3 linked regions of the Saccharobesus litoralis genome follow. The protein of the gene in region 2 interacts with the protein of the main gene of each other region in a pairwise test. Links are inferred from orthologs where the notes say so. Each region holds a gene or a part of one and is shown on either strand. Other genes may lie near its edges.

What was found.
Region 1: the proteins of ndk (region 2) and C2869_RS11290 interact in binary tests that used the Escherichia coli proteins (3 or more experiments, as listed by UniProt). The link is inferred for Saccharobesus litoralis from one-to-one orthologs.
Region 3: the proteins of ndk (region 2) and ung interact in binary tests that used the Escherichia coli proteins (3 or more experiments, as listed by UniProt). The link is inferred for Saccharobesus litoralis from one-to-one orthologs.

What each region holds. Positions count from the first base shown.
Region 1 is NZ_CP026604.1:3,158,997-3,164,895, forward strand. What follows is about bases 1,645-4,590. They hold C2869_RS11290 (5-formyltetrahydrofolate cyclo-ligase), read right to left. Parts: upstream 3,451-4,590; coding sequence 2,839-3,450; downstream 1,645-2,838. Other genes in these bases: serA (phosphoglycerate dehydrogenase), read right to left, coding at 1,645-1,880; rpiA (ribose-5-phosphate isomerase RpiA), read right to left, coding at 1,994-2,647; C2869_RS11295 (hypothetical protein), read right to left, coding at 3,474-3,962; C2869_RS11300 (putative metalloprotease CJM1_0395 family protein), read right to left, coding at 4,190-4,590. In the rest of the region: C2869_RS11275 (PilZ domain-containing protein), read right to left, coding at 1-457; more of serA, read right to left, coding at 654-1,644; more of C2869_RS11300, read right to left, coding at 4,591-5,191; C2869_RS11305 (hypothetical protein), read right to left, coding at 5,253-5,546; C2869_RS11310 (hypothetical protein), read right to left, coding at 5,826-5,899. UniProt on the Escherichia coli protein: Involved in the removal of 5-formyltetrahydrofolate.
Region 2 is NZ_CP026604.1:4,829,039-4,834,948, forward strand. What follows is about bases 1,893-4,849. They hold ndk (nucleoside-diphosphate kinase), read right to left. Parts: upstream 3,612-4,849; coding sequence 3,174-3,611; downstream 1,893-3,173. Other genes in these bases: pilW (type IV pilus biogenesis/stability protein PilW), read right to left, coding at 1,893-1,905; C2869_RS18170 (bifunctional tRNA (adenosine(37)-C2)-methyltransferase TrmG/ribosomal RNA large subunit methyltransferase RlmN), read right to left, coding at 1,917-3,041; C2869_RS18180 (mechanosensitive ion channel family protein), read left to right, coding at 4,137-4,849. Also shown: ispG (flavodoxin-dependent (E)-4-hydroxy-3-methylbut-2-enyl-diphosphate synthase), read right to left, coding at 1-83; C2869_RS18160 (RodZ domain-containing protein), read right to left, coding at 125-1,123; more of pilW, read right to left, coding at 1,120-1,892; more of C2869_RS18180, read left to right, coding at 4,850-4,955; C2869_RS18185 (DUF481 domain-containing protein), read left to right, coding at 5,054-5,827. UniProt on the Escherichia coli protein: Major role in the synthesis of nucleoside triphosphates other than ATP. The ATP gamma phosphate is transferred to the NDP beta phosphate via a ping-pong mechanism, using a phosphorylated active-site intermediate.
Region 3 is NZ_CP026604.1:3,515,105-3,520,922, reverse strand. What follows is about bases 978-3,842. They hold ung (uracil-DNA glycosylase), read right to left. Parts: upstream 2,808-3,842; coding sequence 2,148-2,807; downstream 978-2,147. Other genes in these bases: thrC (threonine synthase), read right to left, coding at 2,946-3,842; C2869_RS12600 (DUF3545 family protein), read left to right, coding at 1,860-2,033; C2869_RS12605 (Kelch repeat-containing protein), read right to left, coding at 978-1,328. Outside these bases: C2869_RS12610 (DUF4250 domain-containing protein), read right to left, coding at 1-174; more of C2869_RS12605, read right to left, coding at 297-977; more of thrC, read right to left, coding at 3,843-4,229; thrB (homoserine kinase), read right to left, coding at 4,230-5,183; thrA (bifunctional aspartate kinase/homoserine dehydrogenase I), read right to left, coding at 5,185-5,818. UniProt on the Escherichia coli protein: Excises uracil residues from the DNA which can arise as a result of misincorporation of dUMP residues by DNA polymerase or due to deamination of cytosine.

The sequences.
Region 1 (5,899 bases), 1.7 Mb from region 2 along the record:
GGTAAATGCGCTCTTCCAGACGGCGCGTGGTGCGTCCTAAAACCGTCATTGGTACTTCATATTCTTTTATTGCCTGCTCATATTTATATTGTTTTTCGTACTCTTGATATTGGGCGGGGTCGGTGATTGCTTCGTATACACCTTCGGTATATTGATTGCCAAACTTTTCGACTTCTAAAACAAACATACGCTTGCCGACAGGATCTAGGTAAAAGCGTTTGTCACCCCAATTAAATTCACTGACGTCGTATTCACTGAAGGTCGACATGTCGATAGAGCGTTGGAATGGTTTAAATAATCGCGCTAATTCGCCCTTAATTGAAAACTGTTGAGGTTTGGTTAGCCGGCTGCAGGTTTTATCAAAGGCCAGTGGAAAAGTAGATTTATTGTAATAGGGGATAAGCAGATCGACGAATTTGCGAAGTTTAGGATCCAACTTAGCAGTATTACTAACCATACATCATTATTATCAATTATTGGTTTGCTGAGTATAGGTGATAATACGAGCGGTTGGAAATAAGTAAAGTGACTGATTTTCAGTTAAATGGTCGATTAAGCTGAAAATAGCTTGTGGTAAATAAAAAGTAGAGAGATAGATATAAAAAAGGGTGCTCATTGGCACCCTTTTATGACGTTTAAGGAGCATGTGTTAATTAATGTAGTACACGAGCTCGAATAGTACCGTCAATTTGCTTTAATTCTTCTAACGCTGCTTCTGCGTCATCTGAATCAACTTCAATCACTACATACCCAATTTCGGCATTGGTTTGAAGGAACTGAGCTGAGATATTGATGTTTTTCTCAGCAAACAATAAGTTGATTTTTGTTAACACACCCGGTTGGTTTTTGTGAATGTGTAACAAGCGGCTGCGACCTGCATGCTCAGGTAGTGACGCTTCAGGGAAGTTAACCGCAGAAAGCGTAGAGCCGTTGTCGCTATATTTAGCCAGTTTACCAGCTACTTCGATACCGATATTCTCTTGCGCTTCTTGAGTGCTACCACCAATGTGCGGCGTCAAAATAACATTGTCTAAACCGCGTAGTGGCGATTGGAATTCTTCATCATTACCTTTTGGCTCAACTGGGAATACGTCAATAGCTGCGCCAGACAGTTTGCCACTTTTGATTGATTCCGCTAATGCATCAATATCGACCACAGTACCGCGTGAAGCATTGATTAAGATAGCACCTTGCTTCATGGCTTCTAAGTCGGCCGCACCAAACATGTTTTTAGTTTGTGGCGTTTCAGGTACATGAAGTGATACCACGTCAGCCTTGGCTAATAGATCTAACTTAGAGACTTGCTTAGCGTTACCTAAAGGTAGCTTATCTTCTACATCATAGAAAATAACCTGCATGCCGATAGTTTCAGCCAAGATACCTAGCTGCGTGCCGATGTGGCCATAGCCGATAATACCTAGCGTTTTACCACGGGCTTCGTATGAACCTACAGCTGACTTATCCCAGCCACCACGGTGGGCTTTGGCATTTTTAGCAGGGATTTGACGTAATAATAATAAGGTTTGGCCTAATACTAGCTCAGCTACGCTACGCGTGTTTGAAAAAGGAGCATTAAATACAGGTACACCTAAGGCTTGTGCTGCACTTAAATCAACTTGGTTAGTACCAATACAAAAACAGCCTATGCCAACTAATTTTTCAGCAGCGTTTAAAACTTTTTCGGTTAAGTGAGTACGAGAGCGAATACCAATAAAATGAACGTCCTTGATTTTTTCAATCAGCTCTTCTTCAGGTAATGAAGTTTTCAAATACTCAATATTTGAATACCCATTGTTACGTAAGGTTTCCACGGCTGTTTGATGCACGCCTTCTAGTAGAAGGACTTTGATTTTATCTTTAGCTAAAGAATAGTTGCTCATTTTCTCTGACCAGTTGGGTATCGTTTACTACGCAAATAACTAGATATTCTGGTTGCTTGCGCCTCACGTACCGTAAAAATACATAAAACGAATCGATATAATTGTACTGTTTTTTATATCTCTTTTACACCGTTATTATCGGCGACCAACACGATATCTGCGCCGCGATGCGCAAACAAACCATTAGTGACAACGCCGACTATTTGGTTGAGTTGGGTTTCTAAGTGCATAGGGGCATCTATGCGTAAGTTGTGAACGTCTAAGATCACATTGCCGTTATCGGTAACGACCCCTTGGCGGTAGACAGGATCACCACCAAGACTGACAATTTCTCTGGCTACATAACTGCGTGCCATCGGGATAACTTCAACAGGTAGAGGAAATTCACCTAATGTGTCTACCATTTTGCTGTCATCAATTATGCAAACGAACTTTTTAGCGACAGCCGAAACGATTTTTTCTCGAGTTAACGCTGCACCACCGCCTTTGATCATGGCTTTATCCGCGTTTATTTCATCTGCGCCATCAACATAAACATCTAAACTATCTACGTCATTTAAGCTATATACTTCAATACCGAGTGCTTTTAATTTTTCGGTGGACGCTTCTGAGCTTGACACGGCACCTTTTATTTCATGCGCGATTGGCGCAAGTGCGTCAATAAAATAATTTACGGTAGAGCCAGTGCCAACACCAATGATGTCGCCTGGTTTGACAAATTTTACTGCGGCTTCGCCCACGGCTTTCTTTTTTTGATTTTGATCCACGTTTGGTTTACCTGTCGCTGGTTTATTAGTGTGTCTGACATTAAAACAAAAGCTTTTGCGGCTTATTGGCGTGCGCTAGCTTACTTGAACCAAGCTCTTTGATGGCTTGTTAATCGATGAGAAAATTTTGGCGGGTATGATACGTGAAAGCCTGATTATTCGCCATAAAAAAAGCTGTTATTCAAGCATGTTTAAAATGAAAATATTTCACTTGGGGTAATAATTGTCGGTAATGGCACATCCCAAGCTTGATTTGGTAAAGAAGGTAGATATTGGCAGTCATGCGCTAAGCCCACTAGTAAGGGTTTAGTTTGTGGTTGCAACAAGCTAAATGCGAAGGTGCGATCGTAATAGCCACCTCCCATGCCAAGCCTTTGCCCTTGCTGGTCAAAGGCGACTAATGGAGTAAAAACCACATCCAATTCTTTAACGGGACATATTGCTTGGCTTGATAGCTGGGGCTCACTAATACCAAATTTATTCAGGATTAAAGGCTCGTCTTTTTGGTATTGTAAAAATAACAGATGACCCGCTGTAAAAGGGTGCAATACCGGTAAATAAACCGTGATATTTTGTTGCCATAACCAATCAATAATTAAATGCGTATTTAGCTCACCATCATTGGCGAGATATATAGCCACGTTTTTAATTGGCTGTTGATGGCAATGCGAGTTAAACCATATTTTTACTTGCTTGAGTATAGATTGCGCAGCCGCTTGTTGCTGTTGTGGAGTCAGAGCTTGACGAGCTTGGCGTATTTGTTGGCGTAGGGCTTTTCTGGGTTCGAGAGCTTGTTTGGTCATCTTTGGTTTTATATTAATAGCGTTTATTTAATCAATGTCACGTACGACAATTGCTGGGTTATTAACAGGCGAAGATCATCGACTTGCTCTACAGGAAAAAAGAACTTTAATTGACCACCTTTGGTATAAGGGAAATGCACCAAGCCAACTTGATTTTGATCAGTTAGCCAAGCAAGTTGGCCGATGTCATAGTGAGTCAGATTTTGCTTATTAATTTTATCCAGTACCACTTGGCTTATTTGCTTGCCAGATAATTTGTGTTCATTAACTATGATGGCGTCGGGTGTCACCTGAATACAAGAGTGAATATTCTCAACCCATTGCTCAGATACTAATTTTTCGCTTGGCAGAAAACCGCCAATAAATGCGCCAATGAGCACAAAGCTAATCGCGCTAGCATATTCTTGGTTTGTGCAAACATAAATACTGGCGATTAAGGTAAAAAAACAAAATTGTTTTTGCCAATAAGAAAGGTGTAACCAGCGTTGTTTTATCTTTTGCCAAATGGGCATGTTTCATCCTGTGAGTATATAACCACTTGCTAAATTGTAGGGTCGATTTTACATCGACAAACCTTTCGTTAGCCGAAATAAATTCGGCCCTACAATGGAACGGGTCTTTAATCTCGCACGCTTTTCTACTTAGGTTGCTAATAAAACGAACTCAACAACATGTCAGAACTTTTGTGTCGCAGTACTATTATACGTCCTGATTCAGGTCTTGTTAACTCAAACTGGAATTAAGCGTAAGCCGAAATATGGGTTTCGCGAGGTAAGCTATTAGTGTGGTAATGGCGCTGTATTTTGAGTGCGCGCGTAGTGATACGTTCGTCAGCTTGGGCAATCGTATCGCTAAAACGTAGTGTTGCTTCAGAAGAATTTGCTGTAGCGGTTACGTTATTATCTTGATTAAGTGCGGCCGTTTCTTCATAGGCTAAAGAGGCTTTGGCTTCAAATACCGGAACAGGCTCAACGTTGATATTCTCAGCTTCTATTGCATCGGCTTTAATAACCTTGGCAGGTGCACTAGGTTGGCTGGGCGTTGCAGCGCTAACGTCGGGCGAATTTTGACTTGACTCTATTGTGTCTTGTAGCATTTCAGCTTGCGCTGACTGGCGTTTAGATGCCGCTTCTGCTGCAACACGACGATCCTGAGCTGAAGGTTCAGCAGGCGCTAGTGCGGCTCTTTGCACTTGCTCCATTTTACGGGCTGTAGCCTCAGGGTCGTTAGGCACTTCCGACACATCAATTTTGACTTCACCACCGACAGCGTAGCGATTACCATCAGGGCCTTTTTCATATTCATAGCTAGGTGAACCCGCATATTGGCCACCGATAGATGCGTGTGCTTGTTCATGCGTTTTGACTTCGCGATCACGCTCTTTTAATTCGGCTAGTTGTTGGCGTTCTTGCTCTTCTTGTTGAGCTTGCTGACGATCTTTACCACGATTTTCTTGATCGTCCGTCGCGTCTTTTTGTTCGCCTTGGTTTTGTACATCTTGCTGGCGTGACTCTTCAGCCTGAGCTTGTTGTTGTGATTTTATATAATCGTAGGTAAGAGGCTGCTGTCGGCCAGCTGCTTTTTCGCTATCTGAGCCTAAACCACGCTCGGCGGCGGAATTTTCGGATTCAGTGGTTTGCGGAATTAATTGACGGGCAAGCGCATCTTTACGGGCCTGCTCTGTGTGCGGGTTTGCCGTATTGAGATTTAAGTTAACAGGAAACTGGGTAACTATGTTCATGGTCAGTCAGTTTGCTCGTATACGCGCCTATCAAATTAAAAAACTATCGAATTAATCAGCGTTAAGCTTTTAAGTCGATAATTTTACCAATTACTTCGTCAGTTGTTTGTAACGCTTTGATATTGGCACTCGCGGCATTACGTTGCTCTAACAAAGAGGTTAATTTATCTGTAGTAGACGTTATTGGCTCACGGTTAGCGTTTTCAGCTAAGCTTTGTTCTTCTGCTTTGCTTTGTAATGCTTCGCGTTGTTGCGGCAAACTTTCTGATGCAATTTTGTGGGAGGTTTGGCTTATACCCTCTGATGCTTTTTGTAACCCTGCTAAACTTGTATTAAAAGCGGATCCAATTTGCATACAACCACCTATTGCAAAAAAACATATTGTTTGGCTGTGAAAAAAATCACATACCGACTACTACACCTCTTTCTATTATCGTATAAAAATCAGACAAATTAAAGTTTTTGATAGATCTTACAGCAATTATTGGTGAAGCTGTATATGCAAGCACTGATGGCCTTTTTACTGTTATTTTGCCAAGTTAAGCCATCTTAGATTGGTGGGACCCATTTAATCTCTATGCTTCGCGCAGGGGTGAACCTATGCTTCAGCATCCTTTATTCACAATTTCTCTACTTAAGGTCGATAATAAGCTTCCTCTGTAATTTCATGGTCTGTGAGTAGATGAGTCATTAAATCTGCCCATGAAT
Region 2 (5,910 bases):
ATCGGTGCATCACCACCGACTGGTACTTTACCAACCCAAATTTTCTTGGTGGGTTTACGCTTAATTGGAGACTCGTGAAACATGCTTAACTCACTAATAAATTGGGAAAATAACTTTTACACGCTTATTCATGATCAAACGGTAAACTAAATCGTGCAACGCGTCCGGCCTTAAACTGGGTCATATCAATCGTTTTACCATCAAATGTCATACTGACATTTTCAGGTGCACCCAATACAAAACTAACCGGCGCAACGCCAGAAACAGGCATAACGTAACCTTTTTTCTTAACACCATTGGCAATTTCTCGACCGGTTGCGTCCGTGATCACCAGCCAACAATCGTCAATAAAGGTTAATTCCATTGCGACGGCACCATCTGGTGTTGCAACGTTTAATAAAGCAGTTGACTGCTGCGAGCTGTCAGCTGCAATTGTTTTCGGTGTTGGATCTTGAACCAATGGTGCAGCGGAAATGGCTGTTGAACTAGCTTGCTCTTGATTAGCTAATTCTTGTTGTGGCGTCTCATCTAGCGCAACACTGTCTAATGGCTGAGCAAGCTCATCTGTACTTGGCTCATCTGCACTTGGCTCGCCTGCACTTAGTACTTTTTGCTCATCACTCGCAGATGAAGTGGGATCAGCAGCTTGAGTGTCACTCACTTGCTCATTAACAACGTCAACCAACGAGTTAAACGTTGGTGCTTGATCGCGCTGCCACCACCATAATACAAACGACAAAATGACTATCGCAATAATGATATAAGTTGCTAACATTAAGCGACTATCGTGCGCTTCACGCGAGGTACGGCGTGAAAAGCTAGTCATTTTAACCCGTTGAACTTGCGGCGCGTCAGACATGGCATCATACAAAGCCATGACGCTTTCTTCTTCAATACCGTATAGCTTGGCGCAAGACTTTAAATAGCCACGAACAAACAAAGGTGTGCCGATATCTTTGAATTGATTTTTCTCAATTTTTTCAATGATATCAATTTTTAAATTCAAGCTATCAGCCACATCTTGGCGAGACAATTTTTGTAACTCGCGTAACTCTTGCAGCATTTGTCCCGGCGTAGGCTGACTTTCTGTAAGTTGTTCTTGTTCTATTTTTTCAGTCATCATCGAGTAAGTTCAATATAAGCTTTAGTTTGAGAAGCATTTGGATAAAAGCGTACCAAGGTACGACCATATTGTTCAGCACCCATATTATTTTTAAGCTGGCTTTCAATTTGATAGCCCAACCATAAACTGCGGGCTGAACGGCCAGATCGGGTCGCTTTTTCGTAACGCTGCAAATAATTACGCGCTTCCTGTAATTGGCGCGCATCTAAGGATAATTCGGTTAATTCCATCAATGCTTTTACATTGTAGGGGTTATGTTCAAGTGCTTTTAATAAGTAACTGTGTGCTTTTTGTTTTTGTTTATTTTCCAGCAAACAGACGCCTAAATTAACATAAGTTTGCGACTCTCTTATGTACTCATCTTGCGCAACTGCTTTTAAAAAATATTGTTCAGCTTCGACAAACCGTTCTGTTTGACACAAAAATGTGCCGTAGTTATTTAAGGCATCGCCATTATCTGGATGCAGTTGTAACACTTTCAAATAAGCTTGATTGGCGTTGTCTAACTCGTTAACGGTTTGATAATAATAAGCTAAGCTAAAATGTACCTCAGGCATTTCAGGAGCATGTTTAAGCGCTGCATCTAAATTATATTTAGCCTGCGAATAGTTGCCAGCATTGATATAACGTAAAGCCAGCGCTAGGCGCGTTTGCGCGATCTCGGTCGGGTTTTGTTCCCGCTCTATTACAGGTTTTCCACTTTCAGCATAGGTTGTTTTTGTCACACAACCCGCTATGTGAGTTGCCATACCGACTAAAAGTAACGCGCCAATTATCCGCATAAAATAATAAATTAAATAGATTTAATGCTGATATTCTCGCCTTTTTCGCGTTTTTTCAACATTCGTTTTGTTCTATCTTTTACATCGCCGACTAATTGACCACAAGCTGCGTCAATATCATCACCTCGGGTGCGCCTAACTATCGTCACTAAACCATACTCCATTAACACTTTAGCAAAGCGATCAATTCGTGAATTACTTGAGCGCGAATAAGGGCTACCCGGATAAGGATTAAACGGGATCAGATTGATTTTTGAAGGTGTGCCTTTTAACACTTTGGCCAATTCATGGGCTTGGTCCATTGAATCATTAATGCCATTTAGCATGACATATTCAATAGTGACATTTTTATTGGCTTTTGAATCTTTAATATAACGACGCGAGGCCGCTAAAAACTCTTGAATATTGTACTTTTTATTAATAGGCACAATTTCATTACGTAATTCATCATTTGGTGCATGTAACGATATAGCTAATGCCACATCAATTTGCTCTTTTAACATGTCTAACGCTGGTACCACGCCTGACGTACTCACAGTGACCCGACGTTTTGACAAAGCAAAACCTAAATCATCCATCATCAACTCAAGCGCTGGCACAAGGTTTTTTAGATTAAGCAGTGGTTCACCCATGCCCATCATGACCACATTGGTAATGGGTCGTTCGTTGTTTTCTCTTACGACACCAATATCTTTGGCTACTCGCCAAACCTGACCAATAATTTCACTCACCGACAAATTACGATTAAAACCTTGTTGCGCTGTTGAGCAAAAAGTACATTCCAGTGCACAGCCTACTTGGCTTGATACACATAAGGTGGCGCGATCGCCATCAGGGATCCAAACGCTCTCGACTTCTTGACCACCTTCCAGCACCATGGCGTACTTAATAGTGCCGTCGCTCGCCACTTGCTTTTCGCTAATTTCTGGGCCTTTAATTTCACAAAGGTCAGTTAATTTCTGACGTAACGCTTTACTGAGATTATTCATCTCAGAAAAATCATCCATGCCGTTATGATATATCCATTTCATCACCTGCTCAGCTCTAAAGCCTTTTTCGCCAATACTGACAAAAAACTCTTTTAAACCCTTACGGTCAAGATCAAGTAAATTAACTTTAGAAACAGAAGCACTCATGAACAAAAACTACCTATATAAAAATCGCGGCGAATTGTACAGTTTTTAGCCAAAAATTCAATATTGGCTTTATACAAAAAAGGCCGCGCAGTATACAACTGCGCGGCCTTTTTATAAATGGTTAAATCTATTTTATACGACTTCGCGACGCGGACAAATTTCGCTATCGGTAAAAAAGAAGGCAATTTCACGTGACGCCGTTTCAGGCGCATCAGAACCGTGACAAATATTACGATTAGTAGCCGTTGCAAAATCAGCACGAATAGTGCCACGAGCCGCTTCATCTGGGTTGGTTGTACCCATAATTTCACGGTTAGCCGCTATTGCATTTTCACCTTCTAACACTTGTACCATAACAGGACCAGCTGTCATAAACGCAATTAAACCATCATAAAAAGGTTTGCCTTTGTGCTCAGCGTAAAAGCCCTCTGCTTGCTCCGTTGTTAACTGCAACATTTTAGCAGCAACAATTTTTAAGCCAGCTGTCTCAAATCGACTGTAAATAGTACCGATTAAGTCTTTTACTACTCCATCTGGTTTGATAATAGAAAGTGTGCGTTGAATAGCCATATGAATATTTTCCGATTAGTCAAAGTAAGTCGTGAAACGAAGCTGAGAATTTTTTTAACCTTCCCTGTTAAAACGAACATATTGAATGTTAAGAAGGATAGCGCGTTGCAAAATACGCCAACTCCGTTATTGTTATCCAAGAGCATGCCATGCTCCTAGGGAAATTAACAGCCTATACTTATAACGATTTGCACAATCCTTATCTCGCTAACATATTGTTTATCAAATCATAAATATAGTCTTCTCGCTCAGGTCTTATGGTTCATTGTCTGCGCTTACTCGCCCCAATCACATAATAAAGCATATGCTCATGGGGACTCGAAGCTTGACGGCTTCCCCTAAAACCTGATCGCTTTGACTATAATCTTTAACTCAATGTCGGCGTTATAGCGTTCCATAACGTGACTAAGCCTAAATTTCATAACAAATTCACTTGCTTTGACACGCATACCTAGTTAGTTTTATAACGTTTTCTCTCACATCAATATCACTTCACATCAATCAAATTTGCATAGGAACAAGGTTATGGATCAAATAAACCAATGGTTTTCTAACAACCAAGATATGGCGGCTGATTGGGCCATTAATATCGTTATTGCAATCGCCATTTTTGTTGTTGGCCGTATTATCGCTAAATCAGTCGGAACCTATACCGCTAAAGGGTTCGCTAAAAACAATGTCGACGCCGCTGTCGCCAGTTTTATTAGCAATATTGTTTACGCACTTATTCTTGCCGCCACCGTTTTAGTTGCTTTAGGGCAATTAGGTATTGAAACAACATCATTTGTCGCCATTCTCGGTGCGGCTGGTTTAGCCGTAGGTCTCGCGTTAAAAGACTCGTTATCTAACTTTGCCTCTGGCGTTTTAATTATCATGCTACGCCCTTTTAAAGCCGGTGATTATGTCGAAGCCGGCGGTGTCGCAGGCTCTGTGCAAAAAATTGAAGTTTTTTCAACCACGCTTAAAACGCCAGATAATAAAGTAGTGATCGTACCTAACGCATCTATTACGGGTGGTTCAATCACTAACTTTTCGCGCGAAGAAACCCGTCGCATTGACCTAGTAATCGGTGTGAGTTACGACGCGGATCTAAAGCAAACTAAGCAAGTATTAATTGAACAAATCGAAGCTCAACCGCTAGTATTAAAAGAGCCTGCTTATACCGTTGCCGTTTCTGAATTAGGTGACAGCTCGGTTAACTTTGTTGTACGCCCTTGGGTTAAAACCAGTGATTTTTGGAAAGTTAAATTCGCACTGGTTGAGAATATTAAAATTGCCCTAGACGATGCCGGTATTAATATTCCTTACCCGCAAATGGACGTTCATATCAAAAAAGAAGACTAATTCATTCGCTAAATTGGTGACGGCAATTGCGCCGCCACCTACATCTATTTTTATCTATATTTTTCAAACATTTGGAATCAATCAGTAAGGATCCTCAAATGAAATCAACATTAACAATGATTGCGTTATCTGTTGTCGCATTAAACGCGGTAGCAGAAGAAGAAAAAAGCTGGCAAGCCAGCGCTGAGCTAGGTGCTATTTTCACTTCAGGTAACACAGAAACGACTTCTATCAAAGGTAAAATTGATGTCAAACAAGAACTAGAATCTTGGTCAAATCAATACATTTTTGATGCATTATTAAAAGAAGACGAAATCGAAAGTAAAGACAGTAACAATAATACCGTCAAACAAACGCAAAAAACGGCTGAAAAATACTTTTTGTCAGCGCAAGGTAACTACAAGCTTAATACCAAAGGCTCATCACTATTTGTATACGGCTCGCACACTGACGACAAATTTGGTGGTGTGACCAAATACAGCACCATATCGGCTGGTTATGGCCAACATCTTTATAAAACTTCAACTAGCTTACTAAAAGCAGACATCGGTCCGGGTTATGTTTGGAGCAAACAAGCTGATAAAACGGACGGCACTGAAGGTAAAGAAGATAATTCAGGTATCATTCGTTTATCCGCTGACTACCGCTGGAAAATAAACGAATTCGCGACCTTTACCCAAGCTGTTAGTTTTGAAGTACCAACCGACAGTGATAAAAACCGTCGTAGTAAGTCTGTTACAGGTTTTGCCGCTAAAATCAGTGAGTCTATGCAAATGAAGTTAGGCTTAACGGCAATTAATAACTCAGAAGTCGTAGAAGGCCGCGAAAAAACCGATATTGAAACAACAGTGACTGTGGTTTACAACTTCTAATTAAAACTGTTTATCGACCTAAAAAGCAGGTCTTAGACCTGCTTTTTTGTTAACTATTTAGTATCTTAACCAGCGGGTTTCCA
Region 3 (5,818 bases), 1.3 Mb from region 2 along the record:
TTGCCCTACATCATAATGAAAACCAATCCCTGCTAATTTATCCTCTAAGCGATCTTCATCTACATCCATCAAAGCCGCTAAGCTTTGCAAATTTCCACATTCGTGGCGTAATTTATCGTTAACGATCCCAAGTAAAATATTAGGGTCCATATTGACACAAGACGTCATATCCATAGCTTACCTCACTTACCTATCGTGCTGACATCAAGATCAGTTTAGTAAAGAGTTCACTATTTAACCAAATAAAAATGGGTGCCTCAGCACCCATTTTTCAAAGTTAGATTAAAATCAATTAGTTATATATCTGATACTTTAATTGATTCTGTACTGGGTAATTCTGGACGACCTCCGCGATTACCTGAACCGCTCACTGTCCAAAGCTGATCAGCGATTTGGCCAATACCGGTGCCATGTCGTCCTCGTTCTAGTGAGGCCCCTGTGTACCATTGACCGACTAACGTATTGTATACCTCCACATCAGCGTGGGCTATTCGCTGGTTAGATTCGCCGCCAACAACAATTAACCTATGGTCAAGCGCAAAGACTGAATGCCCTGCCCGTCCTGTGGGTAAATCTAAATTCAATGCTGACCAAGTTTCAGTTTCAAAATCATATACGTCAACTTGCTTAACAACCAAATTAAAAACTTGTTTGGTTTTAGCCGATGTCGTACGACCACCTGCTGCATAAAGTTTATTGCCAATCACTGCGGTTTGAAAATGATCGCGTGGTTTTAATGCATCCTTTAGCACTCGCCATTGACCTGTAACCGGATCATATTCATCAAACCAAGTGACTGATCCTGTGTAGTGACCATCCGTAATGCCTGATGTCAGATAAATTTTATTTTTGTAAACACTCACTCCAGCCCCGCCACGACGACGATTTTCTGGAATGGCGTGACTCTTTTGCCACGAATCTAAACTCGGATCATATATCCATACATTAGGCACTGCGTCTTCTCGTGGATAGCCACCTGTCATCGCCCCTAAAATGTATATTTTCTCATTAAAAACCACTGGCTGAAAATGATGCATTTGCATTGGCATTTTTGATTTTATCGACCAAGTATTACTGTTAACGTCATATACATTAACGTTTTTCTTGCCGCGGCCACCGAGTAAATACAGCTTATCGCCCAAGGCAACTAGCCCAGCTTCATGACGGTTTTGCAACTTACCTTGTGTTTTTACTGTCTGCCAACTCGCGACTTTTGAGGCCATTATCGGCTCTGAAGTCGACATACAAGCAGACAAAACCACAACACTCATTACAACAGCAGTAATGATTCGAGTATTTGCGTACCACTGACTAAACAAAGTATTCATGATTAAACTCTTTAAAAACAATCGTGTAAGCACCCTTATACCAGCAATTGTTTGCAGTTTATGTATTAATATTTACTATTACGAATGCAATATTTCGTGAAGTTATCCTCTGCTGTCACATCGACGAGCAAAAAACTAACAACTTTTGGGTAAAAAACACTTGAAATTGGAACCCTAAATAAACTAAGTTTGGGTTTAGTAACAAGTGTTAACGATTCAGAGCCTTGACGTGTCGACCTTAAATTTATACAAGAACGGCAATATCAAGCTTGATAAAAATGCGCTCTGAGAAATGACATAATACAAAGCTTACTGATTAACTCATTACATATCCTTTAACATTTAACAGTAATGAGGTTTTATTTTCTTTCAATGACGAAAGATAAGCCTGCTTTCAGGCAAGCAATGGCGCAGATAATAAATACTCGCATTTCATTTGACTGTTATATAAACGTCACAATTTATTAACATGATTTTGATTTACTGCGAACTAAAGATACTAAAGCAATGCCCATAAAATAAGGAGCAATCATGGAAAGCAACAATACTGAAATGGCTAACATAGAAAAAGCTTCACGAGGCCGCCCAGCCCAAAAGCGAAAATGGCGTGAAATAGAGATGCTTAAAGATAAACATCGTCTACGTCGCGAGTTAAAAGAATTGGATTTCTTAGATGAAGTCGACTTTGACAGCATTGCAATTTAATTAAAAACGGCTCCTTTTGGGAGCCGTTTTTGCTTGTACAATGCATGTTGAACAAGGTAATTAGCAAGTATTGACTATACGCAATACTTGCTAATTTCACTCGAGTGACTTGTGCTAGACTTGCCAATTAATCGGTGTTTTAGCCATTTTTTGTAATAACTGATTGGTTTTCGAAAAATGACGACACCCGAAAAAACCTCTGTGAGCCGACAAAGGAGATGGATGAACTGACTCCAACACATGATGTTTAGTGCGATCAATAAAACGCCCTTTCTTTTGAGCGTGAGCCCCCCAAAGTAAAAACACTAAGCCTTGCTTGGACTCATTCAACGCTGCAATCATTGCATCGGTAAACGTTTCCCAACCACACTTGGCATGAGAGTGGGCTTTACCTTGCTCGACTGTTAATACCGTATTTAACAACAACACTCCCTGCTCAGCCCATGATTGTAAATAACCCTGCTGTGGAATAGTAAAGCCGTCTATGTCACTCGCCAGCTCTTTGTAAATATTGACCAAGCTCGGCGGAACCTTAATGTCAGGCAACACAGAAAAACATAATCCATGCGCTTGTCCTGGACCATGATACGGATCCTGTCCCAAAATAACGACCTGTACATCATCAAATTCGGTTGAGTTAAAAGCGGAAAAAACCTGATCTTGTGGTGGATAAATGGTTTTGTCAGCCTCACGCTCCGCTTGAACAAATGCCATTACTTGTTTGAAATAATCCTTTTGTTCTTCTTTGTTAATCAATTCAGTCCAAGTTGTCATCATCATTTTCCGATTTAAAGGCTGTCCGATTTCAATGTTTCCGTTAAAAGTATTACCGCATATACAACAAAGCCCTGCAAGGCAGGGCTTTGTTACTCATATAAGCGTTATGGTTAACTAAACTTCGTAGTTAGACAATTAACCAAGCTTTTTGATCATGTAAGCTTTAAGCGCTTCAAAGTCAGCCGGTAACTCATCAGATAAAATGGTTTTATTCGCCACTTCTGCTAATTCTTTAGGTAAAGCCACAGGCGTACCTAAAATATTTTCAACTGATTCTTTAAACTTAGCTGGATGAGCAGTTCCTAAGAATATCCCCACTTCATCATCAGCTAATGAACGCTTAAGTGCTTTGTAGGCAACACCAGCGTGAGGTTCGCTAACGTAACCTAGTTCGTTTAGCTGTTTAACGGCTATTTGCGTGTATTCTTCGTCAACACTGTCGCCAGTGATAAGCGCTTTATCTGTATAACCATACTCAACCATAGCTTCAATACGCGGCCAGTTATTTGGCGCGCTAACATCCATTGCATTCGATAAAGTGGCAATAGTTTTGTTAGGCGACCATTCACCTGTTTTAAGGTAACGCGGCACGGTATCATTAACATTAGTCGCGGCAATAAAACGCTTAATAGGTAGTCCCATGGCTTTAGCAATCACTGCAGCCGTTAAATTACCAAAGTTTCCGCTCGGTACAGAAATAACTGCTTTAGCGCGTTCTTCTTTTGGTAACTGCGCTATCGCTTCAAAGTAATAGCAAACCTGCGCTAATAAACGACTAATATTGATAGAGTTAGCTGAGTTTAAGTGCAAACCATCACGGATCTCAGTGGAATCGAATGAGTCTTTAACAAGCTGCTGGCAGCTATCAAAATCACCGTCGACTTCAACAGTGTGGATGTTTTCACCTAAAGTACAGAAAAGCTTTTCCTGTAGCGAACTGATCATGCCTTTAGGATAAAGAATAACAACATCAATACCTTTTAAACCATAAAACGCATGAGCAACAGCTGCACCAGTATCGCCCGATGTCGCTGTTAAAATAGTAATTTTTTCTTTATCACTAAATTGCGCTAAACACTGTGCCATAAAACGCGCGCCAAAGTCTTTAAACGCTAAAGTTGGACCATGATAAAGCTCTAATGAATAAACATTGTCTGAAACTTGGCTTACCGGAGCAGGAAATTGAAAGGCGTTATCCACCATTTTTTGTAAAGTCGCTGCATCAACTTCATCACCGATAAACTGACCCAATAACTCTGCACTACGTTGATTAAATGGCTTTGCAAGAAAGCTATCAATATCGTCAATGGTTGGAATATTTTTCGGAAAGAATAAGCCTTGATTTTTACCTAAACCTTGCTGAACCGCTTGGCTAAAACTTACAACTTCTGAAGGATCTTTTAAGTTAAACAATTCCACTTATTTGTCCTCTGTGATGGCTGTACCATCATTATCAATTTTACAAACATGGCTAAAACCGAATTCATTTTGACAATAATTGTCTTGCAGCCATGCACGAATGTTCTCTGCTGCTTCTGCACTTTCTGAAACAGCGAATACTGTTGGGCCAGAGCCCGAAATACCAAAAGCTAAGGCACCTTGCGACTCGGCATAAGCCCGAGCATCATCAAATCCCGCTAATAAAGACTTACGATAAGGTTCAGCCAATACATCTTTAATCATAGACGCTGCGAGAGGTTTGTCGCCAGCGTACAAAGCATGAGTAAATACCGCAAGCTGGCGGCCAAAATCAATTGTCGTTTTAGTTGAGTATTCTTTTGGTAAAATATCGCGCGCGGCGGCCGTAGAAACACTGGCTCCCGAATAACAAATAGTCCAATACCAGTCATCAAAACAAGGTAATGTAATACTGACCTTGTCTTCGCTTTCTACCATTAGTTGTAAGCCGCCTAAATAACAAGGAGCGACATTATCATAATGAATACTGCCTGAGATTTGCCCTTCTAATTTCCCCATTAAACGTAACAAGGTTTCTTTGTCTAATGGATACTCAAAAAAGGCGTTTAATGCGGCAAGTGCGGCAACAATCGATGACGCGCTAGAACCTAAACCACTGCCTATAGGCAAGTTTTTTTCAAGTTGCATGTTAACCGCAGGGATCGCTTTACCCTGAGCAGCCAACTCAGCTTGAAAGCCAACAAAGCAGTCATAAACGATATTTTGCTTGGCATCAGATGGTAACTTATTAGCAAAGCGACCCGCTAAACTTAATTCAAACTCATCTGCTGTGGCAAAAATTGTGACACGATCACCCAACAAAGCGCCATTTGTTGGTTTCAAAGCTAGGCCTAAAATATCAAAACCTAAACTCACATTACCAGTTGACGCTGGCGCATAAGCTGTTACCGCCATGTTAAACCTCACGCTTCCAACTGACTGTACGCATTAAGTCGGTAAAACAACCTGCTGCTGTCACATCTGCACCTGCACCATAACCACGGATCACCAATGGGATAGGGTTATAATATACACTTTGTAACGCTAAGGCATTTTCACCATCTTTAATAGCAAATAACGGGTGGTCAGCACCAACGGCTTCGATGCTACACTTACACTTACCATTTTCAATTAAGCCAACATAGCGCAGCACTTTACCTTCGGCTTTAGCATCACTGGCTAATTTTTCATAATACGCATTGGCATTCGGTAAGTTTGCCATGAACTCATCAATTGAACCTTCGGCGTTAAATGAGGCTGGTAATACTGACTCAACGTCAATATCATCCAACTCCATGTCCATACCGGCTTCACGCGCCATAATTAACAATTTACGCGCGACATCCATACCACTTAAATCATCACGAGGATCAGGTTCGGTAAAACCGTTGTCACGAGCAATCGTTGTTGCATCAGCCAAGCTCATACCTTCGTCCAATTTACCAAAGATATAAGATAAAGAGCCGGAAAGAATACCTTGGAAACCCGTTAATTCATCACCCGCATGCAATAAGTTTTGCAATGTATCAATAACAGGTAAGCCAGCCCCT